4 regions of the Streptomyces sp. P6-2-1 genome follow, and region 2 is predicted to be linked to each of the others. Evidence: riboswitches for the same ligand, from Rfam matches in the RefSeq annotation. Region 2 holds a riboswitch; each other region holds the start of a gene.
The links. A riboswitch is a leader RNA that binds a small molecule or an ion and turns the genes downstream of it on or off. The one in region 2 is predicted to bind cyclic di-AMP.
Positions count from the first base shown of each region.

Region 1: another riboswitch for cyclic di-AMP. It lies ahead of ACQYWQ_RS11755 (transglycosylase family protein); the one in region 2 lies ahead of ACQYWQ_RS27055 (M23 family metallopeptidase).
Region 3: another riboswitch for cyclic di-AMP. It lies ahead of ACQYWQ_RS16180 (M23 family metallopeptidase); the one in region 2 lies ahead of ACQYWQ_RS27055 (M23 family metallopeptidase).
Region 4: another riboswitch for cyclic di-AMP. It lies ahead of ACQYWQ_RS02160 (C40 family peptidase); the one in region 2 lies ahead of ACQYWQ_RS27055 (M23 family metallopeptidase).

Region 1 is NZ_CP192513.1:2,716,535-2,725,023, forward strand. It holds gene eno (phosphopyruvate hydratase) at 8-1,294, opposite strand; gene ACQYWQ_RS11755 (transglycosylase family protein) at 1,768-2,484, opposite strand; cyclic di-AMP (ydaO/yuaA leader) riboswitch at 2,488-2,665, opposite strand; gene ACQYWQ_RS11760 (transglycosylase family protein) at 2,854-3,897, opposite strand; gene ACQYWQ_RS11765 (cytochrome P450 family protein) at 4,038-5,336, opposite strand; gene ACQYWQ_RS11770 (ABC transporter permease) at 6,092-8,489, opposite strand, start outside.
Region 2 is NZ_CP192513.1:6,408,742-6,417,230, forward strand. It holds gene dxs (1-deoxy-D-xylulose-5-phosphate synthase) at 1-270, shown strand, start outside; gene ACQYWQ_RS27035 (aspartate aminotransferase family protein) at 267-1,697, shown strand; gene ACQYWQ_RS27040 (helix-turn-helix domain-containing protein) at 1,774-2,382, shown strand; gene ACQYWQ_RS27045 (DUF6126 family protein) at 2,382-2,630, shown strand; gene ACQYWQ_RS27050 (tyrosine-protein phosphatase) at 2,686-3,522, opposite strand; cyclic di-AMP (ydaO/yuaA leader) riboswitch at 3,880-4,057, shown strand; partial or broken gene ACQYWQ_RS27055 (M23 family metallopeptidase) at 4,060-4,787, shown strand; gene ACQYWQ_RS27060 (SGNH/GDSL hydrolase family protein) at 4,981-5,793, shown strand; gene ACQYWQ_RS27065 (MBL fold metallo-hydrolase) at 6,095-7,228, shown strand; gene ACQYWQ_RS27070 (winged helix-turn-helix transcriptional regulator) at 7,225-7,647, shown strand; gene ACQYWQ_RS27075 (DsbA family oxidoreductase) at 7,786-8,424, shown strand.
Region 3 is NZ_CP192513.1:3,743,354-3,751,842, forward strand. It holds gene modA (molybdate ABC transporter substrate-binding protein) at 1-696, shown strand, start outside; gene ACQYWQ_RS16160 (hypothetical protein) at 1,554-1,811, opposite strand; gene ACQYWQ_RS16165 (ABC transporter permease) at 1,734-3,815, shown strand; tRNA gene ACQYWQ_RS16170 (tRNA-Met) at 3,867-3,940, shown strand; gene ACQYWQ_RS16175 (PP2C family protein-serine/threonine phosphatase) at 4,700-5,905, shown strand; cyclic di-AMP (ydaO/yuaA leader) riboswitch at 6,091-6,229, shown strand; gene ACQYWQ_RS16180 (M23 family metallopeptidase) at 6,242-7,570, shown strand; gene ACQYWQ_RS16185 (aldo/keto reductase) at 7,759-8,489, shown strand, end outside.
Region 4 is NZ_CP192513.1:486,592-490,235, reverse strand. It holds gene ACQYWQ_RS02170 (GNAT family N-acetyltransferase) at 77-505, opposite strand; gene ACQYWQ_RS02165 (ATP-binding protein) at 726-1,190, shown strand; gene ACQYWQ_RS02160 (C40 family peptidase) at 1,223-1,699, opposite strand; cyclic di-AMP (ydaO/yuaA leader) riboswitch at 1,703-1,867, opposite strand; gene ACQYWQ_RS02155 (hypothetical protein) at 2,505-2,855, opposite strand; gene ACQYWQ_RS02150 (ATP-dependent Clp protease proteolytic subunit) at 2,860-3,498, opposite strand.

The sequences.
Region 1 (8,489 bases), 3.7 Mb from region 2:
CCGGGTGTCAGCCCTTGAAGCGCGGGAACGCCGAGCGGCCCGCGTACACCGCCGCGTCGTCGAGGATCTCCTCGATGCGCAGCAGCTGGTTGTACTTGGCGACGCGCTCGGAGCGGGCCGGGGCGCCGCTCTTGATCTGGCCGCAGTTGGTGGCGACGGCGAGGTCGGCGATGGTGACGTCCTCGGTCTCGCCGGAGCGGTGGGACATCATGCACTTGAAACCGTTGCGCTGGGCCAGCTCGACGGCGTCCAGCGTCTCGGTGAGCGAGCCGATCTGGTTGACCTTGACGAGCAGGGCGTTCGCGGACTTCTCGTCGATGCCGCGCTGGAGGCGCTCCGGGTTGGTGACGAAGAGGTCGTCGCCGACGAGCTGGACCTTGTCGCCGAGGCGCTCGGTCACGGTGGCCCAGCCCTCCCAGTCGTCCTCGAAGAGCGGGTCCTCGATGGAGACGAGCGGGTAGGCGCCGACCAGCTCCTCGTAGTACGAGGTCATCTCGGCGGCGGTGCGGTCCTGGCCCTCGAAGCGGTACTTGCCGTCCTTGTAGAACTCGGAGGCGGCGCAGTCGAGCGCGAGCGCGACATCGCGGCCGGGCACGTAACCGGCCTCCTTGATCGCCTCGACGATGAGGTCGAGCGCGGCGCGGTTCGAGTCGAGGTTCGGAGCGAAGCCGCCCTCGTCGCCGAGGCCGGTGGACAGGCCGCGCTCCTTGAGCACCTTCTTGAGCGTGTGGTAGACCTCGGCGCCCCAGCGGACGGCCTCGGAGAACGACTCGGCGCCGATCGGCGCGATCATGAACTCCTGGATGTCCACGTTGGAGTCGGCGTGCGAACCACCGTTGAGGATGTTCATCATCGGCACCGGGAGCAGGTGCGCGTTGGGGCCGCCGAGGTAGCGGAAGAGCGGGAGGTCGCTGGCCTCGGAGGCGGCGTGCGCGACGGCGAGCGAGACGCCGAGGATGGCGTTGGCGCCGAGCGAGGACTTGTCGGGCGTGGCGTCGAGGTCGGACATCGCCTGGTCGATCAGGCGCTGCTCGGTCGCGTCGTAGCCGACCAGCTCCGGGCCGATCTGCTCGATGACGGCGAGGACGGCCTTCTCGACGCCCTTGCCCTGGTAACGGTTGGCGTCCCCGTCACGCAGTTCGATGGCTTCGAAGGCACCGGTGGACGCACCGGAGGGCACGGCGGCACGGCCTGTGCTGCCGTCGTCGAGGCCGACCTCGACCTCGACCGTGGGGTTGCCTCGGGAGTCCAGGATTTCCCGGGCTACGACGACGTCGATGGACGGCACGAGCATCTCCTTCTGGGATGTGGAGCAGGTCTGCGGGGGCCCTTGCGGGGGCTTCCGCTGCATGAGCCTAACCGGCCGGGGGGCCGGGGTCGGCCGACGCCCGGGACTCGGCCGCAATCCGTGGGACGTACCGGGTGAAGGGGGTGAAACGGGCGGGCGGATCGGGGCCGATCGGGGCATCTGAGCCGAGGGGGTGACAGGTGAGCCGAGCTGGTGAGCGGGGGTGCGCGCGGGTGAGAGGGCGGGGCGCGGGCCGGAGGGCGGGCGCACGGGCGGGCCGGTGACGGAACCGGGCGGGCGGGCCCGTACGGGCAGCCCCGCCACGCACGGGAAGCCCCGCCGCGCACGGGCGAACCCCCGCCACGCACGGGAAGCCCCGTCCTGCCCGCGCACGGGAAAAGCCCCGCCCCGCCGCGTACGGGGGAGAACGCGGCGGGGCGGGGCGGTCCCGCGAGGGGGACGAGGGGTCCCCCTGGGGGTCAGCTGAGGTGGAGCTGCTGGCCCGGGTAGATGAGGTCGGCGTCCTTGACGATGTCCTTGTTCAGCTCGAAGAGCTTGGTCCAGCCGCCCGAGACGTGGTGCTTGTAGGCGATCTCGCTGAGGCTGTCGCCCTTGACGACCTTGTACTCGCCGTCGCCCTTGGCGACGGTGATGCCGGTGTCGGTCTTGACCGTGCCGGTGGTCGACTTCGGGGTGGTGTGCTGCTGCGGGGCCTGGCGCTGCTGGCTGCGCGAGGCGCTCTGGTCGCCGGAGGAACGCTCCTGCGACTGCTGCTGGCCGCTGTTGCTGTTGCCGCCGCCCGGGTTCACGTTCGGCGAGACGCCGTCGTTGCTGAGGTTGCCGGCACCGGCGCAGGACCAGGCGCCCGGGCCCTGCATGGCGAGCAGGCGCTCGGCGGTGGCGATCTGCTGGTCCTTGGTGGCCAGGTCGGCGCGCGGGGCGTACTGGGTGCCGCCGGCGGCGGCCCAGGAGGACTGGCTGAACTGGAGGCCACCGTAGTAGCCGTTGCCCGTGTTGATGGACCAGTTGCCGCCGGACTCGCACTGGGCGACAGCGTCCCAGGTGGAGGTCGATGCGGCGGAGGCGCTGCCGGTCGCCATCAGCGGGACGGCGATCGCGGCACCGGTGACACCGGCGAACGCGACGATTCGGGTGGTACGACGGCGACGGTGCTTGGCCTTGCCGGAAAACAGCATGGAGGGTCTCCTCACCGACGCCTGCGAGGTGAGCTGTCGGGTTCGGGCCTGTGAGTTGCCCGGCCGGACGGCGGCTGCCGCCCGGCTTCACCCCTAGCCCCGGACCGGCGCCCGGTCTCCCGGGCACCGGCTGGGACGCAAACCTTGGGTCCCCCGCTCCTGCCTTCGGCGCGTGACGCGACGACTGTCCCGAAACGGGCGCCGGCAGGATTCGGCGTGACGACCGTCGGGGCCTCCCGGTGGGGAAGCGAGCACGACGTTAAGCAAGAAATCAGCGGAACTTCAAAGACGATCAGGGCGGTTGAGACTCATGTCTCACTTGACCTCTACCGGACAATAACGGACAGACATGGTCAACCGCTTGTCCGGTTATCGCCCTGAATCCGCACCAAGATCCAGGCTCTGGCCAGGGAGAATGAGGTCCGGGTCGACACCGATGATCTTCTTGTTCTGCTCGTAGAGCCCGGTCCAGCCGTCGGCGAGCTTGTGCGCCTCGGCGATGCTCCAGAGATTGTCCCCTTCGCGCACCTTGTACGAGTCCGTCTTGTCCGCCCCGTCCGCACCCTTCTGACCCTCCGTGTCCGTGGCCGCGTGGCGGCCGCCGGGGGCGGAGCGGTCGGCTCCGGAGTCGCGGTCGTCGCCGGGAGTGGCGGAGGTCTCGCCACCGGGGACGGTGGTCGACTCGGAGGGCGAGGCGGACGCGGAGGAGCCGGTGGCCCCGGAGGGGGTGCCGGAGGGCTCGGGCTTCGCGTGCTTGCCGCGGCTCTTGCCCGTACCGGCGTCCTTGCCGGTGGCGGCGTCCTTGCCGGTACCCGAGGGGCTCGCCGAGGCGTCGGCGGACGGGGTCCCGCCGGAGGCGTCGGCGTCCGGCGTCGTCGACGCGGAGGGATCGGCGCTCGCGGAGGGGGACGCACCCTCGTCCTTCTTGTCCGTCTTCTCCTTGTTGTCCGTCTTCTCCTTGTTGTCCGCCTTACCCGTCTCCTTGGCGCTCGCCGTGTCCTGCGGCGCGGGAGTGACGGGCGCCGGGGCCGCCTGGCCGTCCTGGACGGTGAGTCCCGCGGTCAGGGCGCAGCCGGGCCAGGCGGAGGGGCCCTGCGTCGCGAGGATGCGCTGCCCCACCTGTATCTGCTGGGCGGGCGTCGCCATGTCCGCGCGGGGTGCGAGGTCGAGGCCGCCGTTGGCCTCCCACTCGTCCTCGGAGAGCTGGAGACCGCCGTAGTAGTCGTTGCCGCTGTCGGCCGCCCAGTCGCCGCCCGTCTCGCACTCCACGAGACGGTCCCAGGGACCCTGGTCGGCGCTCGCGGTCCCCGCGCCGAGGAGGGGGATGGCGATGGCGGAGCCGGTGACCCCTGCCGCGACGACAAGGGCAGGGGCCTGGCGGGGGCGTCGGTGGCGACCGTTCCCGGAGAGCATGCGGTGCCTTTCGCAAGCAGCTGAGGGGGTCAGCTGGTGAGACAGATGATCCGGACGTGAACGTAGCGGGATTCGAACGCCCGTCACAAGTCGATGCAGCCTCGATCACGCAAAGATCACATTATTGACGCGTGTTCAGTTCACGAGTGCTCATATCCCTGCACAGAGGGGGTGAAACGGACGGGAAGGGTGCGGAGCCCGCGCATGATGAGGCCGCCGCGCCAGCGCAGTTGTCCCGGGTCCTCGTCGAGCGCGAGGTCGGGGAGGCGCGTGAAGAGGCGCGCGAGCGCGGTCTTTCCCTCCAGGCGGGCGAGTGGGGCGCCGAGGCAGTAGTGGATGCCGTGGCCGTAGCCGAGGTGCTGGTTGTCGCGGCGGGTGAGGTCGAGCGTGGCGGGCTCGGGGAAGCGGGCCGGGTCGTGGTCGGCGGCGGCGAGGACGACGAGGACGGGGTCGCCGGTGCGGATGCGGCGGCCCGCGAGGTCGAAGGGCTCGGTGGCGTAGCGCCAGGTGGCGAGTTCGACGGGGCCGTCGAAGCGGAGGAGTTCTTCGATGCCGGTGCTGAGGAGGGCCTCGCCGTGGTCGGGGGCGCTGGTGAGGGCTGTTCGCAGCAGGGCGCGCTGGTCCGGGTGCTGGAGGAGCGCGAACGTACCGTTCCCGATCAGGTTGACGGTCGTCTCGAAACCGGCGAAGAGAAGGATGAAGGCCATCGCCGCCGCTTCGTTCTCGGTGAGGTGCTCGCCGTCGTCCACGGCCTGGATGAGGGCCGAGATGAGGTCGTCGCCGAGGTCGCGGCGTTTCCTGTGGATGAGTTCGGCGAGGTAGCCGCGCATCCTGCCGACCGCGCGGCCCACTCCCCCGCGCGGGCCCTGCCCGTGCCGGATCATCATGCCCGCCCAGTCGCGGAAGTCGTCCTGGTCCTCGCGCGGGACGCCGAGGAGGTCGCAGATCGCGTAGATGGGGAGCGGGAAGGCGAACTCGTGGATGAGGTCCGCGCTGCCGCGCGCGGCGAAGCCGTCGATGAGCTGGTCGGTCAGCTCGGCGACGCGCGGCGCGAAGGCGGCGACGCGGCGGGGCGTGAACGCCTTCGAGACGAGGCGGCGCAGGCGGGTGTGGTCGGGCGGGTCGATGTTGAGCAGGTGGGTCATCAGCTCGGCCTTGCGCTCCCCGGGAATCCCGGTCTTCCCGCGTGCCCCCGCGCCCTCCGCGTGGTGCGCCGGGTTCTTCGAGAGCCGGGGCTCCGCGAGCGCGCGCCGCGCGTCCTCGTACCGCGTCACGAGCCACGCTTCCACGCCGCTCGGCAATCGCGTCCACGCGACGGGCTCGTGCGCGCGCAGCCAGGCGTAGGAGGGGTACGGGTCGGCGGCGAAGGCGCGCGAGAAGAGCGGGGGAGCCTGCGGCTCGGGGGCGTCTGCGGGGAGGAGGGCGTGGGGGCACGGCATACCGAGACGGTAGCGAAGGCCCCAGCCGCCCTTGCGGGGCCTCCGCCCGGGGGCCCCGCCCCTCGGTCGGCGCGGGGGCCCGGGCGCGCGGCGTCCGTACCAGCCTGCCGCGCACCCGTCCCGCGTCCCTCTCCGCGTGCGCCACGGCCGCGGCGGCGAGGGGCGGGCTCGCGCGGACGACGGGGGAGGTCTCCCCGCGCCGCCGCCGCGAAGAGACCGCCCCGTACCGTGCGCAGGGCTTCGGGGGCGCTCGTGGCGAGGCTCGGGGTGGAGAAGGCCGGTGACTTCTGGAAGGCCGCCATCAGGTCGTACCGGAGTCGGCGGGCGCCTGCCGCCGACGGCGCCGACGGTCACGAGACACCCCTTCGGGGCGAGGCGGCCGAGGAAGGCGGGGAGGTCGGGGCCCGAGACGACGTCCAGGACCACGTCTCGTACGGCCGGGAGCGGCGGCGCGGCCCGTCGCGGCCGCGGCGCGGAGGGCGCGGAGGCGGGGCGCACGTCCGGGGATGGAGGCGGGCCGCGCGCCCGGGGGTGGAGGCGGGGCGCACGTCCGGGGATGGAGGCGGGCCGCGCGCCCGGGGGTGGAGGCGGGGCGCGGTGACGGTGGCTCCGGGGCGCGCGGCGAGTTGTACGGGGGGCTGCCGAGCGAGCCCGAAGCGCCCCGTACAACTCGCCACGCGCCCCCGCGTTCCCTGCGGCGCCCCGCGCCCCTTCCCTCGCCGCGCGAGTCCGCCGTCCCTGCGCCGCCGCGGCCCTCATCCCCTTCGCCGCAGCACCCCCCGCCCCGGGACCGTGACCGCGAGCAGCGCCAGGCCGCCCGTCGCGGCGGCCATGCCCCCGTACAGCAGGGGTGGCACGTACGGCAGCGCGCCCGTCGTGCCGCGCATCATCGGGACGAGCGTCGCCGCCGCGATGGCCGAGCCCAGGACGATGCCCGCCACCCAGACGAGCAGGCCCTCCCAGCGCAGCATCGCCAGGACCTGGCGCCGTGTGCCGCCGACGAGGCGCAGGGCGCCCAGTTCGCCGCGGCGGCTGAGGACCGTCATGACGAGGGTGTTCGCGGCGGCGACGGCGGCGAAGCCGCCGAGCACCGCGGCCATCGTGTTGCTCGTCCAGGCGCCGACCCGCGCGTCGCGGTCCTTGCCGGTGGCGTAGCCGGAGGCGTCGGTGACCTCGCCCAGGGCGCCGAGCGCCCGCTCCGTACCGCCGTGGACGAGGAGCGTGCTGTCGAACCCCGAGGTGACGTGCGGGGCGAGCGAGGCGCGGTCCATCGTCACCGTGGCGAGGCCGAGCCCGCGCGCGTAGACGGCGACGACCTCGGGGGCCTGCTTCGTGCCGTCGGGGAGGTGGAGCGGGAGCCGGTCGCCGACGCGCACGTGCGCCGTGGCGGCGAGCGTCCTGTCGATGGCGATCCGGTCCGTGCCGATCCGGTCGACGCGGCCTTCGCGCACGTCCAGGTCCTCGACCTTCGCGAAGGCGGCGGCCGAGCCGCTGACGCCCTGCACGCTCGCGCCCTGCACGTCCTTGAACTCGCCCGAGCCCACCGGGACGAGGACCTGCGTGCCGAGCAGCCCCACGGCCGCGTCCACGCCGGGCGCGCGGGCGGCACGCTCCACCGCGTCGGGCGGCAGCCCGCCCGGCGCGGTGACCACGTGGTCGGCGGTGATGCCCGCGCGCAGCTGCTGCCCGGCGATGTGGGTCTCGCTCGTGTTCATGAAGACGAGCGTCGACGCGAACGCCGTGGCGAGCACGAGGGGGGTGATCGCGGAGGCGAGCCGCCGGGCGTTCGCACGGGAGTTGGCCGCGGCGAGGTGGGCGGCGGGGCCGGCGCCGCGCAGCGGGAGCCCGAAGAGGGCCGCGCAGGCCCGGGCGATCAGGGGGCCGAGGAGGGCGACGGCGAGCATGAAGCACATGACGACGCCGAGCGCCGCCCCTGCCGCGTCGTCCCCCGCCGCGGACGCGGCGACGCCGGTGAGCGCCGCGCCGCCCACGACGGCGCCGACGCCCAGGACGGTACGGACCGGGCCGATCCACCGCCGCTCGGCCGATGCCTCGCTCAGCGCCTGCCCCGGCTTGATCCGCGCGGGCCTGCGCCCCGCGGCCCAGCCGGCGCCGAGCGCCGTGAGCAGCCCGATCCCCACGGCGACGAGCACGGGGAGCCCCGAGACGTGCACCCGTACGGCTTCGGGGATCGCGCCGCGGTCCTGGAGCTGGCCGAACCACCAGTGCGCGAGGCCGATCCCCGGCAGTGAGCCGAGGAGTCCCGCGAGCGGGGCGACGAGGAGGGCTTCGGAGGCGACCGCGCGGCGGATCTGGCGCGGGGTCGCCCCCACAGCCCGGAGCAGCGCGAACTCGCGGGCCCGCTGCGACACGGACAGGGCCACGGTCCCGGCCGCGGTGAAGACGGCGACGAGGGCGGCGATGCCGCCGAAGGAGCCGCCGATGCCGAAGAGGGTCACCTTGGCGTAGCCGAGGCCGGGGTCCTCGACGGCGCCGCGGTCCTTCCCGCTGTGCACCTGGACGCCGGAGCCGGCGAGGGCCTTCCCTACCGCGTCGGCGAGTGCGCCGGTGCCGGTGCCGGGCCTGGCGAGCACGGCGACGGCGTCGGCCGTGCCAGGGTGACCGGCGAGCGCGGGGGCCTGCGCGTCGGTGAACCAGGCGAGGGGGCCCGCTTCGCGCGCGGTGTCGCCGGGACCGGGCCTCGCGAGGCCGGAGAGACGGAAGTCCCGCGCTCCCGTGGCCGTTTCGAGCCGGAGGGTGTCGCCGACCCCGGCCTTGGCCGCGCGGGCGGTGGCGGCGTCGACGACCACGTCGCCGTCGCGGGGGGCCGACCCTGTGGTGAGGGACGTGCCGGTGAAGGCGTGGGAGCCCCAGCCGTGCGCGGTGAGGACGTCCTTCGCCAGGTGCACGGGGAAGGTGACGTCAGGGATCGCGGCCGCCACGCCGGGCGCCCGCGCCGCCTTCGCCGCGAGCCCCGCGTCCATGCGGGCCGTGTCGGGGAGCGGTGTCGCCTCCTCCTCGCGGTCCTCGCCACTGCCCGTGACGACCCGCACGTTCTGGTCGGCGGCGGCGACGACCTGCGCCCTCGCGTACCGCTCGGGCGGTACGGAGGCGCGCAGGCCCGTCTCCAGGAGGACCCCGCAGGCCGTGACG
Region 2 (8,489 bases):
GTCGACGCCGCCGTCGCCCCGCTCGCCGCGCGGCACCGGGTGGTCGCCGTCGTCGAGGACAACAGCCGTACCTCCGGGGTCGGCGCCGCGGTCTCCGTGGCCCTCGCCGACGCCGAAGTCGACGTCCCGGTACGCCACTTCGGTATCCCCGAGCAGTTCCTGCCGCACGCCAAGCGCGGCGAGCTGCTCGCCGACCTCGGCCTCACCCCGGTGGAGATCGCCGGACGCATCGGGGCCCACCTGGCCCGTAAGGAGAAGACGCAAGGATGACCACCGGCACGACGGACGCAGCGGCTCCCGAGGGCGAGGGCGCGCGGGGCAAGGGCTTCGACCTCAACGGCCTGCTCGCCGCGCGCGGCCGCGAGCGCTACGAGCTGCACACCAAGCACCTCAACCACCAGCTGCCGCGCATGCTGCACACGATCGGCTTCGACAAGTACTACGAGCGCGGCGAGGGCGCCCACTTCTGGGACGACCAGGGGCAGGACTACCTCGACATGCTCGCGGGTTTCGGGGTCATGGGGCTCGGCCGCCACCACCCCGTCGTCCGCCAGGCGCTGCACGACGTGCTCGACGCCCAGCTCGCCGACCTCACCCGCTTCGACTGCCAGCCACTGCCCGGGCTGCTCGCCGAGAAGCTGCTGAGTCACAGCCCGCACCTGGACCGGGTCTTCTTCGGCAACAGCGGGACCGAGGCCGTCGAGACGGCGCTCAAGTTCGCTCGCTTCGCGACCGGCCGCAAGCGCGTCCTCTTCTACGACCACGCCTTCCACGGCCTCACCACGGGTTCGCTCTCGGTCAACGGCGAGAAGGGCTTCCGCGAGGGCTTCGCGCCGCTGCTCCCGGACACGGCGCTCCCCGTCGGGGACCTCTCGGCGCTGGAGCGCGAGCTGCGCAAGGGCGACGTGGCCGGGCTCATCATCGAGCCGATCCAGGGCAAGGGCGTGACCGAGACCCCGCCCGGCTACCTCAAGGCCGCGCAGGACCTGCTGCGCAAGCACAAGGCGCTGCTCATCGCCGACGAGGTGCAGACCGGTCTCGGGCGCACCGGGGACTTCTACGCCTACCAGCACGAGGAGGGCGTCGAACCCGACCTCGTGTGCGTCGCGAAGTCGCTCTCGGGCGGCTACGTGCCGGTGAGCGCGACGCTCGGCAAGGAGTGGATCTTCAAGAAGGTCTACTCCTCGATGGACCGTGTCCTCGTCCACTCCGCGAGCTTCGGCGCCAACGCGCAGGCGATGGCCGCGGGTCTCGCCGTGCTGCACGTCATGGAGGACGAGAACATCGTCGCGAACGCGCGCCGCACGGGGGACTACCTCAAGCAGCGCCTGACCGACCTGATCCCGAAGTACGAGATGCTCGCCGACGTCCGCGGACGCGGCCTCATGATCGGCATCGAGTTCGGCCGCCCCGACTCGCTCAAGCTGCGCAGCCGCTGGGCGATGCTCCAGGCCGCGCGCAAGGGCCTGTTCGCGCAGATGGTCGTGGTGCCGCTGCTCCAGAAGCACCGCATTCTCACGCAGGTCTCCGGGGACCACCTCGAAGTCATCAAGCTCATCCCGCCGCTCGTGATCGACGAGAAGGACGCGGACCGCTTCGTGGACGCCTTCACCGCGGTCATGGACGACGCGCACAACGGCGGGCTCATGGGCGATTTCGCGAAGAACATCGTGAAGCAGGCGGTGGCCCACCGCTGAGCACGGCGCCGCCGAGCGCTTTTGCCTCTCGGGCAAGAAATTTGCCCGAGAGGCATGACGGTGGCTGAATGGAGGCATGAGCACCGAGCCCGGGGGCCCGCCCGAAGAACTCGCCGTCGCCCCGCACCTGCGGGAACTGCGCCGCCGCGCGGGCCTCACCCTGGAGGCCGCGGCCAAGGCCGCGAATCTCTCCCCGGCCCACCTCTCCCGCCTGGAGACCGGCCGCAGGCAGCCGAGCCTGCCGATGCTGCTCGCACTGGCCCGTACCTACGGTACGACGGTCTCCGAACTCCTCGGCGAGACCCCCGCGGGACCCGGATCGGTCGTGCGCGCGGGCGCGATGGAACCCACCGACGCGGGCGGCTGGACGTACTGGCAGGCCGGCGGCCCGGGCCGCGCGATGCAGGCGCTGCGCGTACGGGTCCCGTACGGCAGTCAGGGCGACATCGTGCGCGTGCACCCGGGCGAGGAGTGGCTGCACGTCCTGACCGGACGCCTGCGGCTGCGCCTCGGCGACAGCGCGCACCTGCTCGGACCGGGTGACAGCGCCCACTTCGACTCGCTCACCCCGCACCGCATCGCCGCCGCCGACCCGGACGGCACGGTGCTCCTCTTCGTCCACACGCTCTTGCAGAGCCCGCACGGCGCGCTCTGCCTCGGCGACGTCCACCCAGGAGGCGCGTAATGCCAGAGAACGACAGCGGGGTCAGGCCGGAGACCGGCGGCGGGGTGCTGCCGGAGGGCGACAGCGGGGTCGGGCCGGAGGGCGGCGGCGAAGAGGCCGCGCCGGGCGAGAACGGCACCATCCGCCGTTTCGTCGAGGACAAGATCCCCACCGGCCTGTGGGTCCGCGTCTTCGTCTACGTCGTCGCGGCGCACGGCGTCGCCGCCTTCCTCTACCTGCTCTTCGTGCTGGGCGCGAAGAACCAGTGAGGGAGGCGGGCGGTGCGCCCCCCGGCGGGGACGCACCCCGTTGTTCTGTGTCCGCCTACTCCACGAGCCGCTCCCGGAGCCGCTCGCGCAGGGCGTCGTCGAGGCCCAGGACCTCGCCGAAGTAGCGGTCCCTGCCGCCCCAGTGCGTGTCGATCGTCTCGAAGGCCGCGCGCAGGTAGCTCGCCCGGGCGGCGAAGAGCGGGTCGAGGAGTTCGGCGACCTCGGGGGTCGTCGGCGGGGCGGCGTCCTTGCCGCGCGAGACGCGGTAGCGGCGGTGGCGCGCGTTCGACTTGAGGTAGTCCTCCTCGATCGCCTCCTCCTCGACGCCCACGGCGAGCAGCACGAGCGCGATCGAGGTGCCCGCCCTGTCCTTGCCCGCCGCGCAGTGCAGCAGCGCGGGCACGCTGTCCTCGGCGAGCGCCCGCAGCAGCCGCCCGTGCTCGGCGGTGCGCTCCTTGATCAGCTGCCGGTAACTCGCCTCCATACGGGCCTCGGCGCGTCCCTCGCCGAGCGCGGCCCGCAGCTGGTCCACCTCGCCGTCGCGCACGATCCGCCAGAACTCCGCGCCCTCCGCCGGGTCGTTGAGCGGCAGGTGCACGTTGCGCACGCCGGGCAGGTCGACGTCGGGGCCTTCGAGGGCGCGGTCGGCGGCGTTGCGGAAGTCGAAGACCGAGTGGAGGCCGAGCCCCGAGAGAAAGACGGTGTCCTCCGGGGTCGCATGGGCGAGGTGGCCGCTGCGGAAGAGGACGCCGCCGCGGGTGCGGCGGCCGTCGTGCGTGGGCAGCCCGCCCACGTCGCGGAAGTTGCGGACGGCGCTCAGCACGGGCTCTTCCGGCCCTGCCTGCGCGGTGACGACGGGCTCGGGCGCGGTCCCCGGGGACGGCTGCGTCACGGGACTCCTTCCGGTGGGCCGCCGGCGCGGCTCGTCGGCGGGCTCGCGGTGCCGAGACTGGCACGGACCGCGGGGCCCGGCAAGGTACCGGAGCCGCGGAGAACGCCGAGGTGAGCAGCGTCATAGCGGTGACGGACGGTGCCGGGAGGGGGCCGCGGGCCGGGCGGGCCGTTTCCGCAGCGAGCGCTGTACGTCCGGTTCTGTCCGTATCGGGTCGTTTCTACGGAGAGTGACGGAAATCCGCGCAATGGATCACTAAATGTGATGTGCACCGCAAAGGGGCTGCTTGTCCGGCGTGTCGCGTTGCCTTTACGGTCGCCACCAGTCCGGTCGGAACGCCGAATCCTGCCGCCGCCCCGGACTCTCACGCTCACTCACACCCGTACCGGCAGGAGCGGGGGACCCGCACGCTTCACGCCGTCCCTGGTCCCCGTGGGACGGCTCGGGGTGAAGTCGCCGCGCGCGCCGCGCCGGTGGCCGGGCAGCTCCAGCCCGAACCCGACAGCTCACCCCGCAGGCGACGGAGAAGGAACCCGCATGTCCGCCACGGCCAACCGCCGCTCGTTCACCCGTCGCCTCGCGCTGCTCGGCACCACCGGTGCCGCAGCCGTGGCACTCCCGCTCACCGCCATCGGCGGGGCCCACGCCGCGAGCCCCGCGAAGGACACCACCTACACCGTCAAGGCCGGTGACACGCTCATCAAGATCGCCAAGAAGGAGAAGGTCTCCGGCGGCTGGAAGAAGCTCTACGAGCAGAACAAGGGCACCATCGGCGCCAACCCGGGCATCATCAAGCCCGGTTCGAAGCTCGTCGTGAAGAAGGCGGCCGCCCCGGCCCCCGCCGCCAAGAAGGCGACCGAGGGCACCGGCTGGACCGCGCCCGTCGACGGCGTCAAGGGCGGCGGCTACGGCCGCAACGGCAGCCTGTGGTCGCACGGCCACACCGGCGCCGACTTCCCGTGAACACCGGCACCCCGATCAAGGCCGTCGCCTCCGGCACGGTCATCACGGCGGGCTGGGGCGGCGCCTACGGCAACCAGATCGTCATCAAGCACGCCGACGGGCACTACAGCCAGTACGCCCACCTCTCGGCGTTCAAGGTCTCGGCCGGCCAGAGCGTCACCGAGGGCCAGCAGATCGCCCTCTCCGGCGCGACCGGCAACGTGACCGGGCCGCACCTGCACTTCGAGATCCGCACCGGCCCCGCGTACGGGAGCGACATCAACCCGCTCACCTTCCTCGCGCAGCACGGCGTCAACGCCTGAGCCGCACCCGCGCGAACCGTGGCGGCCCGCCCCTTGCCCAAGGGGCGGGCCGCCACGGCCGTTTCGGGACACGACCCCCAAGGAGTCCTGTTTATTCCATAGTTGGGTCTTTCTTGACCGGTGGTCTTTCTCACTCCGTGTCACCCCCTCCCTACGGTGGCGTAAGTATGGTGTAAAGGTGAAGGATGCCGAGGTGGCACGAGAAGCGAGGATTCCCAGCAGCAAGGCCCTCCCCGTCGAGGGCACCGTGACGTCCTACGTGGCCGTGGGCGACAGCTTCACCGAGGGCGTCGGCGACCCCGGGCCCGACGGGCTCTTCACCGGCTGGGCCGACCGCCTCGCCGTCCAGCTCGCCGACCGGCTCCCCGAGCGCTCCGCCTTCCGCTACGCCAACCTCGCCGTACGCGGCAAGCTCCTCGACCAGATCGCCGAGGACCAGGTGCCCCGCGCGGCCGCGCTCGCCCCCGACCTCGTCTCCTTCGTCGCGGGCGGCAACGACGTCCTGCGCCCCGGCACCGACCCCGACGACCTCGCCGAACGCTTCGAGAAGGCCGTCGGGACGCTCTCCGCCGCCGCGGGCACCGTCATGATCGCGACCGGCTTCGACACGCGTGACACGCCTGTCCTGCGCCACCTGCGGGGCAAGATCGCCACGTACAACGCGCACGTACGCGCCGTCGCCGACCGCCACGGCTGCCTCGTCCTGGACCTGTGGGCCCTGCGCTCGGTCCGCGACCGCCGCGCCTGGGACAGCGACAGGCTCCACCTCGGCCCCGAGGGCCACACCCGCGTCGCCCTGCGCGCGGCCCAGCTGCTCGGCCTCGACGTTCCCGCCGACCCCGAGCAGCCCTGGCCCCCGCTGCGCCCGCGCGGCACCTTCGAGGAGCGCCGCGACGACATCGCCTGGGCCCGCGAGTACCTCGTCCCCTGGATCGGCCGCCGCCTGCGCGGCGAGTCGTCGGGCGACCACGTCCACGCCAAGCGCCCGGACCTGCTCCCGCTGTAGCCGGGGACGGGGCCCTTTTCCGCCGGCGGGGCGGGCCCCCGGACCCTCCGGCGGATACGCGAGCGAGCCCGGCCGCATCCGTGCCCTCCGGCGGAACGAAATCCAGCCCCTCCGGCGTTTGAGGAGCGGGGGCTCGGGGGCGGAGCCCCCGCAAGGCCCACCCGGCGGGCGCCGAGCCACGACACCGGCCGAGTATTGACACGTACCGCCCCGGAATCCCGCACCCGAGGAGACACCCGTGCCCCCCACCCGCCGCTTTCCCACGCCGCTGGCCTTCGGGGCCGACCCGAGCGGCGCCCGCATGGCCCGTATCCGCCGCTCCCCGCACTTCGACCCCGCCAAGGGCGTCTTCACCAACCCGGAGGGCCCCGCGGGCGAGACGACGGGCGGCGCCCCCACGCCGGACCGCAAGGAACTCCTCCGTACCTACTTCCGCTCCGAGGACCGCGCCCGCCGCGCCCCCTCGGGCGTCCTCCCCGTGCACCCCACGAGCCTCGCCGACCTCGCGCGCCCCCCGCGCGGCGGCCTGCGCGTCACCTGGGCGGGGCACTCCTCGGTGCTCACCGAGATCGACGGCGCCCGCATCCTCTTCGACCCGGTGTGGGGCGAGCGCTGCTCCCCCTTCTCCTTCGCCGGGCCCAAGCGCCTGCACCCCGCCCCCTTCCCGCTCGCCGCGCTCGACCGCGTCGACGCCGTGGTCATCTCGCACGACCACTACGACCACCTCGACCTGCCCTCGATCCGCGCGCTCGCCGCGCGCGGCACGACCTTCGTCGTCCCGCTCGGCATCGGCGCCCATCTGGAGCGCTGGGGCGTGCCCGACGCGCTCGTACGGGAGCTGGACTGGCACGAGTCGACGGAGCTGGCCGGGGTGCGGCTGACCGCGACGCCCGCCCGGCACTTCTGCGGCCGCGGCCTGCGCAACACGCAGCACACGCTGTGGGCCTCGTGGGTCGTCGCCGGGTCCGAGCACCGTGTCTTCCACAGCGGGGACACCGGTTACTTCCCCGGCTTCGCCGACATCGGCCGCGCGCACGGCCCCTTCGACGTCACGATGATCCAGCTCGGTGCCTACAGCGAGTACTGGCCCGACATCCACATGACCCCCGCCGAGGCGCTGCGCGCCCACGGGGACCTGGGCGGCGGCGTCCTCCTGCCGATCCACTGGGGCACCTTCAACCTCGCGCCGCACCCGTGGGCCGAGCCCGCCGAGTGGACGAAGGACCTCGGTGACGCCTCCGGCTCCCGTATCGCCTTCCCGCGCCCGGGCCAGCCCTTCGAGCCCGCGGGCGAGCTGCCCGCCGAGCCGTGGTGGCGTGCCGTCTCGCTCCCGCTCAGGCGGCACTGGGAGACCTCCGTACCCGTCGACGCCGCCCCGCGCACCGACGGCGAGCCGACGCAGGGCCCGCCGCTCGGCCTCGCCGCCGACCGGTGAGCACGGCCCCTGCCCCGCGTCCCGGTGCGGCCCCGCTTCCGGGCGCCGTCCCCGCCGAGGGCGACGCCTTTCGCGGCGACTGCCCGGGACGCACGGTCCTCGACCACGTGACGAGCCGGTGGGGCGTGCTCATCCTCGCCTCGCTGCGGGCGGGCCCGCTGCGCTTCTACGAACTGCGGGACCGCATCGGCGGCATCAGCGAGAAGATGCTCTCGCAGAACCTCCGCGTCCTCGGCCGCGACGGCCTCGTGGACCGTGAGGTGGAGCCCGTCGTGCCGCCGAAGGTGAGCTACGCCCTGACCCCGCTCGGCGCGGAACTCGCCGTCCCGTTGCAGAGCCTCGTCGACTGGATCGCCACCCGTACCCCGGACATCGTGACCGCCCAGCGGTGCCACGACGCGGGGGCGGGGGAGCACTGAGGGAGACAGGGGACTGTGAGGTGCGTCACGCCCTCCCCGTCCCCTGATTCCCTCGCCAGCGCGCCTACGCCGGGGGAGGGGGCTTACCTGTAGGTAGGGGCTTACCCGGGGTGAGCCCGCAGCTCTACCGTCCTTCGCGTGAACGAGATCACTGCCGACATCTGGACGGACGTCGTCTGCCCCTGGTGCTTCATCGGGAAGCGCCGCTTCGAGCGGGCGCTCGCCGCCCTGGACGCGCCGGAGCGGGTACGGGTCCGCTGGCGGAGCTTCGAACTCGACCCCGCCGCCCTCCGCGTCACCGACGAGACCATCCCCGCGCGCATGTGGCGACGGCAGGGCATCCGGCCCGACGAGGCCGCGCGACTGCTCGCCGGGGTGAGCGCGCAGGCCGCGGCCGAGGGGCTCACGTACCGCCTCGACCGGGCCCGCCCCTGCAACACCTTCGACGCCCACCGCCTCGTCCACCACGCGGCGGATGCCGGGCTCGCCGAGCCCTTCCAGGAACGCCTGATGCGCGCCTACACCGCCGAGGGCGCCTCGGTGGGCGACCACGCGACGCTCCTGACCCTCGCCGGGGAGGCGGGCCTCGCCGCCGGTCCCGCCGCCGCGGTACTCGCGGGCGGCGCGTACGCGCAGGACGTACGCGCCGACGAGGAGCTGGCCGCGCGGCTCGGCGTCGGCGGGGTGCCCGCCTTCGTCATCGCGGGACAGCCACCGCTCGCGGGCGCCCAGCCCACCACCGTCCTCGCCGCGCTCCTGCGCCGCGCCGGACTCTGAACGGCGGGCCCCACCGCGTTCCCCCCCGCCCGTGGTGCCGCGCCCCGCCGCCCCGCCCCGCCGTA
Region 3 (8,489 bases), 2.7 Mb from region 2:
TCCAGCGCCAAGGACGTCAAGGAGTCCGAGAAGGCCGACCTCACCGTCCTCGCCGCCTCCTCGCTCACCGACGTCTTCGGCGAGGCGAAGAAGACGTACGAGAAGGAACACCCCGGCATCACCCTGAAGTTCTCCTTCGCCGGGTCCCAGGAACTCGCCGCCCAGGTCCGCCAGGGCGCTCCCGCCGACGCCATCGTCACCGCCGACACCAAGACGATGGACGGCCTCAAGGGCGAGACGGACACCCCCGCCGTCATCGCCAAGAACCGCCTCGTCATTGCCGTCGGCGACGGCAACCCGGAGAAGGTCGAGAACCTCAAGGACCTCACCGACCCCAAGCTCAAGGTCGTGCTCGCAGCGAAGGAGGTACCGGTGGGCAACTACTCCCGCCAGGTCCTCGACAAGCAGCACCTCAAGGTCAATGCCGTCTCCGAGGAGCCGAACGTCCGCGCCGTCCTGAGCAAGGTCCAGCTCGGCGAGGCCGACGCCGGCATCGTCTACAAGACCGACGCCGCGACCGTCCCCGACAAGGTCGACGCCATCGACATCCCCGACGCCCAGAACGCCGTCGCCTCCTACCCCGCCGCCGCCCTCAAGGGCTCCAAGCACGCCGAGGCCACCGCCGACTTCCTCACCTGGCTCTCCGGCAGTGAGGCCCAGGACATCCTCCAGAAGGCGGGCTTCCAGCAGCCGTGACAACCCCCGCCTCCCACCCCAGCCAGAACGAACCCACCCCACCCCGCCGCCCGGCCCAGGCGCCCGGAAACCCTGCTGCCGACCGCGCGGAGCCGGGCCGCCCCGCAGACGGGTCCGGGACGGCGGGAGCAGCGGGTTCAGAGGCCGGGGAGGGTACGGCCCCCGGGGAAGGTACGGCCCCCGGGGACGGTACGTCCGAGGCTGTGGGCACGGCCGAGGCGGCGGGTCCGGCGGGCGCGACCGGAGCGGTGGAGCCGGAGTCTTCGACGGGAGCGTCCAAGCTGTCCGGAGGTCTGGGGGGTCTGGGGGGCGCGGGGGGTGCTGGAGGCCGCGAAGACGGGGGTGGCCCCGGGCAGCAGGGACGCCCGGAGGAGGTGCCGGGAGGCTCTGGGGGGCCGGAGACGCCGAGGGCGTCGGAAGGTCCAGCAGCGCCTGCGCGGCCCGGGGTACCGGGGGACTCCGGAACGCCCAGGAACCCCGCCGACCGGGAACCCTCCGACCCCCAGCCCGCCGGAAACTCCGGCGCCCGGACGGACTCCGGTGCTCGGACGGACTCCGGCACGTCCGGCCGCCTCGGCAAGCCCGGCTCCGCCGACCCCGACAGGCCCGGCTCCGCCGACCCCGACAGGCCCGGCTCCGCCGACCCCGACAGGCCGAGCGCCAGTGGCTCCGGTGCCCCAGCCGAGTGCCGGCTCCCTGACGCCTTCGGAGAGCACGCCGAGGCCAGGAGCGCCGCCGCGCCCGCCTACTCCGGTGCGCCCGGCGGTGCGGGCGCGTCCAGTGGCTCCAGCACGCCCAGCGACCCGATCGCGTCCCCAGCCCCTGGCGCCACCGACGCCCCTGACGCCTCCGAGGACTCACCCCGAACTCCGCCCCCGCGCCCCCGCCTCACCTCCGCCCCGCGTCCCGCCGGTCGCGCGCCGCGCCCCGGTCGCCGTGCCCCGCACCCCCGCGCCCCGCACGGCCTTGCCCCGTACCCCCGCCGTCGCCTGGCGCACCCTCGTCGCCGTGCCCCGCTCGCCCTCGTCGTACCCGCTCTGCTTGGTGTCGCCCTCCTTCTGATCCCACTCCTCGGCGTGCTGGCCCGCACGTCGTGGAGTCAGCTCGGTACCCACCTCACCAGCCCCGAGACGCTCACCGCCCTCCGCCTCTCGCTCCTCGTCTCGCTCGGTGCCCTCGGACTCTCCCTTCTCTTCGGTGTGCCCCTCGCCTGGCTCCTCGCCCGCACCGACTTCCCCGGCAAGGCGCTCGTCCGCTCTCTCGTGCTGCTGCCGATGGTGCTGCCCCCCACCGTCGGCGGTGTCGCGCTGCTGCTCGGCTTCGGGCGGCGCGGGCTGCTCGGGCCGTGGCTGGAGGACACCTTCGGGATCGTCCTGCCCTTCCACACCTCCGGCGCCGTGCTCGCCGCCGCCTTCGTCTCCATGCCCTTCCTCGTCATCAGCCTGGAAGGCACCCTCGCCGGACTCCGCCCCGGCTACGAGGAGACCGCCGCCTCGCTCGGCGCCTCCCCGCTGCGCGTCTTCCGTACCGTCACCCTCCCCCTCGTCGCTCCCGGCCTCGCCGCCGGAGCCGCCCTCACCTGGGCCCGCGCCCTCGGCGAGTTCGGCGCCACCATCACCTTCGCCGGAAACCTCCCCGGCACCACCCAAACGCTCCCGCTCCAGGTCTACCTCCTCCTCCAGGACTCCCCGGAAGCCGCCACCTCCGTCTCCTTGTTGCTCCTCGCCATCGCGATGGCCGTCCTCGTCGGCCTGCGCGGGCGCTGGACCGGAGCCGCCCCCGACACCCGCACCACCCGCTCCCGTTCCGCCGCCGTCGCAGAAGAAGACGTCCCGGACCCCTCCCTGGGTGCCCGCAAAGCCGAACAAAGCGGCGACTTCACCCGTAGGAGTGAAGAAACGCCTGAAAGGGGTCGGGGAGATCTCAGTGGGAAAGGTGCCGGCAAGCGATCCCTTGCCGAGCAGCCGCGCCCCCGGCCCGGCGAGGGACCCGCTTCCCCCACGTACGACGAGGACCTCGCACCCGACGAGGCCCGCGACACCACAGAGGAGGCCCATGACCCCACCCCCACTTACGCGCTGCACGCGACCCTGAGCGGCTACACGAACCTCGACCTCGACGCGGACCCCGGGACCACCGTCGCTGTCGTGGGCCGCAACGGAGCCGGCAAGACGACGCTCCTACGGGCCCTCCTCGGCCTCACCCCGCGCGCCCACGCCGAACTCCGCCTCGGCGCCGACGACGTCACGGCCCTGCCCCCGCACCGGCGCGGCGTCGCCTGGGTGCCGCAGGACGGGGCGCTCTTCCCTCACCTCAGCGCGCTCGCCAACACCGCCTACGGACTCCGCGCCCACGGTGTCCCTCGCGCAGAGGCCCGCCGCACGGCTCGCGCGCACCTCGACAGGCTCGGCGTCGGGCACCTCGCCCACCGCCGCCCCGCCCAGCTCTCCGGCGGCCAGGCGCAACGCGTCGCGCTCGCGCGCGCCCTCGCCGTCCGCCCCCGCCTGCTCCTCCTCGACGAGCCCCTCGCCGCGCTCGACCAGACCACCCGCGCGCAGGTACGGCACGCGCTGCGCCGCCACCTCGACGGGTTCGGCGGCGTCTGCCTGCTCGTCACGCACGATCCCGTCGAGGCGGTCTCGCTCGCCGATCGCGTTCTCGTGCTCGACGCGGGCCGTACGGTGCAGGACGCGCCGCCCGCCGAGGTCGCGCGCCGCCCCCGTTCCGCCTGGGTCGCCCGCATGCTCGGCCGCAACGCCTGGCCCGGCACCCTCACCCCCGACGGACTCGCCCCCGAAGCCGGCGGCCACCTCGTCGTCGCACCCCCGGTCGACGCCCCGGCGCCACCGCCCGGCACCCCCGCGCTCGCCGTCATCGCCCCCGAGTCCGTGGCCCTTCACCCGAGCCGCCCGGCCGGCAGCCCCCGTAATACCTATGCCTGCGCCGTCACAGAGATCACCGCCCTCGGCAGCCGTCTCCGCGTCCTGCTCTCCGGCCCCGACTGCCCCGCGCTCATCGCCGAGATCACCCCCGAGGCCGCCGCCGACCTCGGCCTTCGCGAGGGGACCCCCGTCTGGGCGAGCGTGAAGGCCACGGACATCACCCTCGTGCCCCTGTGAACAACGGTGGCGCGGAGCACCCCGGGAAGGGTGTAGAGTTGTGTTTACCGACGCGGGGTGGAGCAGCTCGGTAGCTCGCTGGGCTCATAACCCAGAGGTCGCAGGTTCAAATCCTGTCCCCGCTACTCAGCACGAAGGCCCCGGCGCCCCCAAGGCGCCGGGGCCTTCGGCATGCCGTAGGACGACGCCCCGCCCGGCCGTCCCCGAGTCGCGGCACCTCCCGCCCGGCGCGACCCTGGAAGCAGTACGTACGTACAAGGGGCGCGGGCGCGCGCACGGCCAGCGGGAGGCGAGCCTTGGGGCAGCGAGGAACGGGGCCGGCCGAGGGCGACAATCCGCCACGCCCCGAACACCCCACGCCTGGCTCGCCCCAGACGGCCCGCCCCCAGCCGAGTACGCCGGAGCGCACCGGGCCCGGGCCCGGCGGAACCGCCCAGGAGCACGCGGACCCCGGCGGGACCGCCCAGGAGCACGCGGGGCCTGACGAGACGGCTCCGGGGACGGACCCCGCTCGCCCGGACCCGAAGGCGGCGGCCTCGCCCCGTACCGGTACGGAGGGGGCGCCTCCCGCCCGTACCGGCTCCGACTCGCCTCCCTCCGCACCACGCGGCCCCGGGCCCTCGCCCACCGACGTGCCGGCCCCCGCCGACGCCGCCGACACCCAGCCGTCCCCCGATGCCTCTCCCGACGCCGATGCCGACCCCGCGCCCCCCGGAGCCCCAGCTCCCACCGACCCCACCGACCCCACGCCCGCCACCTCGCCCACCTCCTGGGACACCCCGCCCCGCCAGGACTACAAGCCCGTTCCGCCGCCGCCCCGGCGTCGTCCGCGGCAGCATGCTCAGCTCGCCGCCGCGTGGGCGCGGCGGGAGGCCTGGGTGCGCGTGGTGGTACGGGTGTTGCCGCTGGTGCTGGTGGCTTCCGGATTCGTCTTCGGGTTGTTCGCGCCCGCGACGTTCACCGGGGCGCCGTTCTTCGCCGCCGGGCCGCTCGTCGCCGCACCCTTCGCCTCGTCGCGGGTCACCGCGGGGGTCGGCGGGCTCGCGGCGCTCGGGGAGATCCTCTTGGAGGTCATTCGGGGCCGGTTGCCCACCGGGGCCTTCCTCATCGAGCTGACCACGGTGCTCACTGTCGCCGCGCTCGCCGTGCTGATCAATGCCCTCATCCGCCGCGGCGACCGTCGCCTCGCCTCGATGCAGAACGTCGCAGCCGTCGCGCAACGCGCCGTGCTGCCCGTCCCGGCCGAGCGGATCGGCGGGCTCGACGTCGCCGCGCAGTACGAGGCCGCCGAGGCCGACGCCTTCATCGGCGGCGACCTCTACGCGGTGCAGGACACCCCGTACGGCGTCCGGATGGTGCTCGGGGACGTGCGCGGCAAGGGGCTCGGCGCGGTCGAGGCGGTCTCCGTCGTCATCGGGGCCTTTCGCGAGGCCGCGGAGCAGGAGCCGACGGTCGAGGGCGTCGCGCAGCGGCTCGAACGCGCGCTCGCCCGCGAGGGTCTGCGGCGCCGCGCGCTCGACGCCTTCGAGGGCTTCACGACCGCCGTACTCGCCGAGGTCCCGCGCGGCGCCGCCGAACTGCGGCTCGTCAACCGCGGCCACACCGAACCGTTGCTCCTCGAACGCGACGGCCGGCTCCACGTCCTGACCCCCGGCGAGCACGCCCTCCCGCTCGGCATGGGCGAACTCGGCGCCTGGCCCGACCGCGCCGAGATCATCGACTTCCCGCCCGGCGCGACCCTCCTCCTCTACACCGATGGTCTCTCCGAGGCCCGCGACGCGCGCGGTCGCTTCTACGACCCCGTCGCGCGCCTCAGCGGCCGCGTCTTCCCGCACCCGCGCGCCCTCCTGACCACACTCACGGAGGAGGTCAGGCGGTACACCGGTGGCGCCACGACGGACGACATGGCCCTGCTCGCCGTCCGCCGCCCCGAGGCCGAGGCCCAGACCCCTGGCGCGGCGGACGCGGCCGGGGCGACCAGTGCGAGCGACGCGGGCGGAGCGGGCGGAGTGGGCGGAGTGGGCGGAGTGGGCGGTGCGAGCGGGGGGCAGGGGCCTGTCACCCCGCGTGAGTCATTCGATAACAACTGACGCACCATCAGGTTCACAGCCTGGAGGATGAGCGGGTCAACTCGTCCGGATCGCTCGCTACATGTCCGTTTAGCCGCTGGTGGTGACCGTAAAGGATCATCGGGAACGGCTTGGAATCACCCCCGCCGGTCTATTAACGTTCGATAACGCAGCGCGGTCGTCCCAGTCGGCGAGAGCGTCGGCTCCGCGCGCGTGCGCCGAATCCCGCGAGGGAACCGGGGAACCACTCCTCCGGGGTGAATCGGGTGCCCGCTCGGGTGCCCGTAGGAGACCTTCCTGCTCCGAACCCGTCAGCTAACCCGGTAGGCGAGAAGGAAGGAAAGGAGAGTCGCCTTCGTGGCGTCCAACCCGCCTGCCCCCGGCCCCAGCGCCTTCCCCACCGGCACGCTCACTCCCGGCGGTTCCCTGCCGGCCCAGCCCCCGGCACACACTTCCGGCGCGCCGTACGGGGCCGCCGTCCCCACTCCGTCGTACGGGTCCGTCCCCCCGCAGTCGTACGGGTCCGCTCCCGCTCCGTCGTACGGGACCGACGCCGCCCCCGCCCCTGCCGCGTACGCGCACCCCGCGGGCCACCCCGCCCCGGCGGACGTCTACCCGGGCTCGGCCGGTTTCGGCGGGTACGGCGAGGGTGCTGAGGAACCGGTCGGCGAGTGGAACCCGACCGAGGACTCACTCGGGTCCGTGCGTGGTCGGCACCGTGTCGCCAAGCAGCGGGGCGGACTCGCCCGCAGCTCGACGGTCCTCGGGGTCGGTGTGCTTGCCGCGGTCGGCGCGGGGGGTATCGCATCGGCGCAGGAGAAGCCGCCGGTCAAGCTCTCGCTGCCGGACAAGGTCACGGAGGTGACCGGGCAGCTCAAGCAGGTTCTGCCCGACGCCGAGTCACTTCCGGGAATCGGCTCGCTCGTCGCGGACGCCAAGGGCGACACCCCCGAGCAGCTCGCCGCGAACCCGGCCGCGGCGCCACTCACCAACGCCGGGCTCACCGACACCGACCGCGAGCAGGGCACGACCGACGCGGGCGAGGCACTGCGCGCCCGTATCCTCGCGCAGGCCGAGAACCAGGCCGACAGCGCGGACCGTGCCGCCCGCGAGCAGGCCGAGGCGGTCGCGGCGCAGACCGCGGCCGACAACGCCGCGCAGGCACAGAAGAAGGCAGCCGACGAGCAGGCGAAGAAGGAAGCGGCGGCGAAGGCCAAGGCGGAGGCCGAGGCGAAGGCCGAGGCGAAGGCGAAGGCCGAGGCGGAGCGCCTCGCGGAACTCGCCCGCAGCTACACCCTCCCGGTCGCCTCCTACACCCTCACCTCGCACTTCGGCGACGGCGGCTCGATGTGGTCGTCCGGGCACCACACGGGGCTCGACTTCGCCGCGCCGACCGGTACGCCGCTCAAGGCGATCCACACGGCGACCGTCCAGGAGGCGGGCTGGTCGGGCGCGTACGGCTACCGCACCGTGCTCGTCCTCGACGACGGTACGGAGCTGTGGTACTGCCACCAGTCGTCGATCTCGGTCAGTGTCGGTCAGAAGGTGACGACGGGTGAGGTCATCGGCCGCGTCGGAGCGACCGGCAACGTGACAGGGCCCCACCTCCACCTGGAGGTCCACCCGGCGGGAGGCGCGGCGGTCGACCCGCTGCCGTGGCTCCAGGACCACGGCCAGCAGCCCTGAGCCGCGAGGGCGCTCGGCAGTCCCCTGACGTACGACTGGCAGTTCCTTGGCAGGGGAATGGCAGTTCACTGCCGCCTGACCGGCAGTTCCCTGACGCTCGACCGGCAGTTCGCTGACATTTCCCGGCGCGGCGGGCACCGTCCGTCGCGCCGGGAATTTCCTGGCGCCTTCAGGCGTTGAATGGCCTCATGACTTCTCTCCGCTCCCTCGGTGCTTCCGACATCGAGGTCTTCCCCCTCTCCCTCGGTGGCAACGTCTTCGGCTGGTCGGCCGACCGTGACACCTCCTTCGCCGTCCTCGACGGCTACACGCAGGCCGGCGGCAACTTCGTCGACACCGCCGATGCCTACAGCCACTGGGTGCCGGGCAACGAGGGCGGCGAGTCCGAGCGCATCATCGGCGAGTGGATGAAGGCGCGCGGCAACCGCTCCGAGGTCGTCATCGCGACGAAGGGCGGCGCGCTGCCCGCGCACAAGGGGCTGCGTGCCGCGACGGTCAAGGCCGCCGTGGAGGACTCCCTGCGCCGCCTCCAGAGCGACTACATCGACCTCTACTACACGCACTACGACGACGAGTCGGTCGAGGTCGGGGAGTTCCTGACGGCGCTCGACGAGCTGGTGCGGGCGGGCAAGATCCGGGCCATCGCCGCGTCGAACATCTCCCCGGAGCGGCTTCAGGAGGCGCTCGACTTCTCCGACCGCGAGGGCGTCGCGAAGTACGTCGCGCTTCAGCCGCAGTACAACCTCGTCTCGCGCGACACCTACGAGGGCTCCCTCCAGGACATCGCCGGCCGCGGTGGTCTCGCGGCAGTGCCGTACTACGGCCTGGCGGCGGGCTTCCTGACGGGCAAGTACCGTCCGGGCACCACCGTCGACAGCGTCCGCGCCGAAGGCGCGGGCAAGCACCTCGAAACGGAGCG
Region 4 (3,644 bases), 5.9 Mb from region 2:
TGGGGGAAGGGGGCCCGGCGCGGAGGGGGCCCGGCGCGGGGGAGGGGTGGCCGGTGGTGAGGGCCGCCGGGCCGGGTCACACCGGCTTCACCCAGCGCCGCCACCGCTCCTCGCGTACGTACCCCGCCGCGCCCCACGTGCCGTGCGCGCGCGTATTCTCCTCCAGGACCATCGCGTCGACGCGGCGGCCGCCGAGCGCGGCGAAACGGTCCTCCATCGCGGCGAGGAGGGCCCTCGCGACGCCCTGGTGGCGGTGCGCGGGATGGACGGCGAGACGGTACGCGGAGCAGCGCCAGCCGTCGAAGCCCGCGATCACCGTGCCGACGAGCGCGCCACCGCGCTCGGCCAGGAGCAGCGCCTCGGGGTCGCGTGCGAGGAGCCGCCCGACACCGGCGGGATCGTCGCTGATGCTCGTCCCTTCGGCGGCCTCGCGCCAGAAGGCGAGGACGGAGGCGATGTCGGCGGGCTCGGCGTGGCGTATGCGCAGGTCGTCAGGTGCGGTCATGGGAGCAGCCAAGCAGGCGGTACGTGCCCGGGGCACCGCGATTTCGCGATGCGGACGCTCCGCCCCGCACCCCCGGAATCCGCTCGGCCGTAGCAGGCTTCACCGCTTCGGGCGACAGTGGCGCACAGTCCCCGGAGTGCGCCCCGTGCGGGTGGCAGGCTGTCGCGAACCACCGACCCGGAGCGCCGTGCGGGCGCCCGGTGGAAAGGGGCAGGTCGTCATGGCCGATCACCAGGAAGCCTCCGTCACGCTGCCGAGCGAGGCCGCGTCGGTCCCCGAGGCGCGCGCGTTCGTCGGCGGGGTCCTCGCGGAGTGGGGGCTGCCCGCGCGGGACGACATGGCCGCGTCGGTGGGCCTGATCGTCTCCGAACTGGTCACCAACGCCGTCCTGCACACCGGCGGGCAGTCCCCGTTCTTCACCGTCACCGTCTCGCTCGACCGCGACGAACTCCTCCGCGTCGGCGTCACCGACTCGCACCCGCGCCCTCCGCGCCGCCTCCCCGCCGCCGTACGGCAGGACAACGGGCGCGGCCTCGCGATCATCCGCTACCTCACGGCGGAGACCGGCGGCAGGCTCTCGGTGGTGCCGACACCGCAGGGCGGCAAGACCGTCCTGGTCGCCCTGCCCTGGCGGCCCGCGCGCGCGGGTGCCGTGCCGGAGGAGGGTGCCGTACCGGAGGGCTGAGGCCGCGCCACGGCACCCACGCGCCCGGCCCCTTACCGCACGCGTCCGTACGCGACCTGTTTCGACCAGATCTTTTCGAGCTTGACCACATCTCCCGTCTTGGGGGCGTGCCAGATCTTGTTGCCCCCGGCGTAGATGCCCACGTGGTAGACACTGCCACCGGAGCGGAAGAACACCAGGTCGCCCTTGGTGCGCTTGCCCGCCGATACGTGCCGGGTCTTGTTGTACTGCGCCTGGGCGGTGCGGGGCAGGGACTTGCCCGCCTTCTTGAACGAATAGAGCGTCAGGCCCGAGCAGTCGAAGCGGCGCGGGCCCGCCGCGCCCCAGCTGTAGGGGGCGCCCTTCTTGGACGCCGCGACCTTCAGCGCCTTCGTGGGGACCCGGACGGCCGCCGAGGCGTCGCCGGATGCGCCGGGGACGAGGACGGTGCCGCCGACGGCGGCGAGGGTGAGGACCGATACCGCGCCGGTCCTGGAGAGCAGGACGGGAACTCGATTGCGCACCAGCATGCGTAACCCTTCGTCAACCGCCTGTGAAGGGTGACCTGTCGGGTTCGGACTGGCGAAGATGCCCGGCCGCTCACGCGGCTTCACCCCAAGGACCGGTGCCCGTTGCCGGGCCCGACCCGCCGTGCTCGGGTCCTCCACTCCCGCCGATCCACTCGGTGTCGACCTGGCGTCCGGACGGCGGCGGGACTCGGCGTCCGCCCGGACCGCCCCGCCGCTGCGGCGGGGGCTTGTCGTCGGGAGCGATCTTGACGCACGACACCGCCGGATTCCGAATGAAAACAGGCTTATGTGAGCTTAGTCACCCGTATGGCGATTGGGTGGCGAAAGGCCGTCAAGTGCGGCTCCTCTCACGGAGGACGAGTCCCCGACCAGCGCGAACGCCGTGCGCGGCAAGCGGATCGCGGACCACCGGGGCAACCGGGGGCGGCGTGACGCCGACTCCGGCGTACGTCATTGGGGGGTCCTCCGTTCGGCGGCCGCGCGTCGCACTCCGGACACGCGTGGTCGCGGAACGCATGCGGGGGGAGGGTGAGGAAGGCGAATGCGCCGTCCGGCGCGGACTTCACGCCCCGCCTGCACGCCGCGACATGCCCGCGCGGGGCGCGGTCCGGGGCGTGTGCGGGAGCGCGTGCGAGCGGGGGAGGCGTGCGGGCGCGCGTGCGAGCGGGGGAGGCGTGCGGGAGCGCGTGCGCACGTGCGTTGGCGTCCGGGGCGCGGGACACGGGGCGGAGTGCGGGATGGGTGCGGGACGCGGGACATGCGATGCGGGATGCAGGCTGCGGGGCGGCGGAAGGGCGGGCTCCGCTCAGCGCTCCTGGCCGCCGCCCTCCTCGCTCCCGCCGCCCGCCCCGGCCTCTTCGGGTGGCGGCATCGCGACCCGCCCCGCCCGGCGTTCCCCGTCCAGGACGCGCAAGGCCCGTTCCAGCGTGGCCCGGTGGAGTTCGGTCTCGCCGCGCGCGTGCATGAGCGCCAGCGCGTCCCGCAGCCGCGTCACCTCGGCGACGAGCGCCTGGGCGGCGCGCAGGGCCGCGTACGTGTCGTCGCCGCGCGCGGGGTTGACCCGGCCGAGCAGCTCGGCGGTCGCGAGGTAGTGGTCGATGAGCGCGCCTTCGGCGCGGGTCAGCGCGGGCAGCGGCGGGAGTTCGGGCGGGGGCACGCGCTCACCTCGGCCCGGGGTGTGGGGTGCGGCGGTCCGCGAGGGCGTCGACGATCCCGTACCGCACCGCTTCCGCCGCCGTCAGTACGAGGTCGCGCTCCATGTCGCCGTGCACCTCGGCCTCCGTCCGTCCGGCGGCCGCCGCGAGCAGCCGCTCCGTCGTCCGTCGCTCGCGCGCCAACTCATCGGCCCACACGGCGAGATCGCTCGGCTGCCCGCGCATCGCCTCGGGCAACTCGGGCTGCCGCAGCACGATCCGCGCCCCGGGCAGGGCCGCGCGCTTGCCCGGGGCCCCGGCGGCGAGCAGGACGGCGCCGACCGAGACCGCCTGTCCGAGGCAGTACGTCGCCACGTCGCACGACAGGTGCCGCACCGTGTCGTGGACGGCGGTCAGCGCCGTGAAACTGCCGCCGGGGCAATTGAGGTAGAGGGAGATGTCCTGATCCGGGGCCGCGTGTTCGAGGTGCATGAGCTGTACCGCCAGGTCCGCTGCCGCCGTGTCGTCGAGCGGCGTGCCGAGGAACACGATCCGACCTTCCAGGAGCCGGGAGTACGGGTCAAGAGTGCGTGTCCCGTAGCTGGTGCGCTCGGTGAACTCGGGGAGCACGTGACGGGCGAGAGGGGACAGGTCGGTGGGCTGCAAGGCGGGGTCTCCAGGGAGGCGGAACGCGCGGATGGAGGGGACGGGGCGGACGGGGCGGACGCGGGGAGGCGCGAACGGCGCGGACGGTGCGGACGGTGCGGACGGACGTACGGACCGGGAAGACCGTACGAGTTGTACGTCCTGTA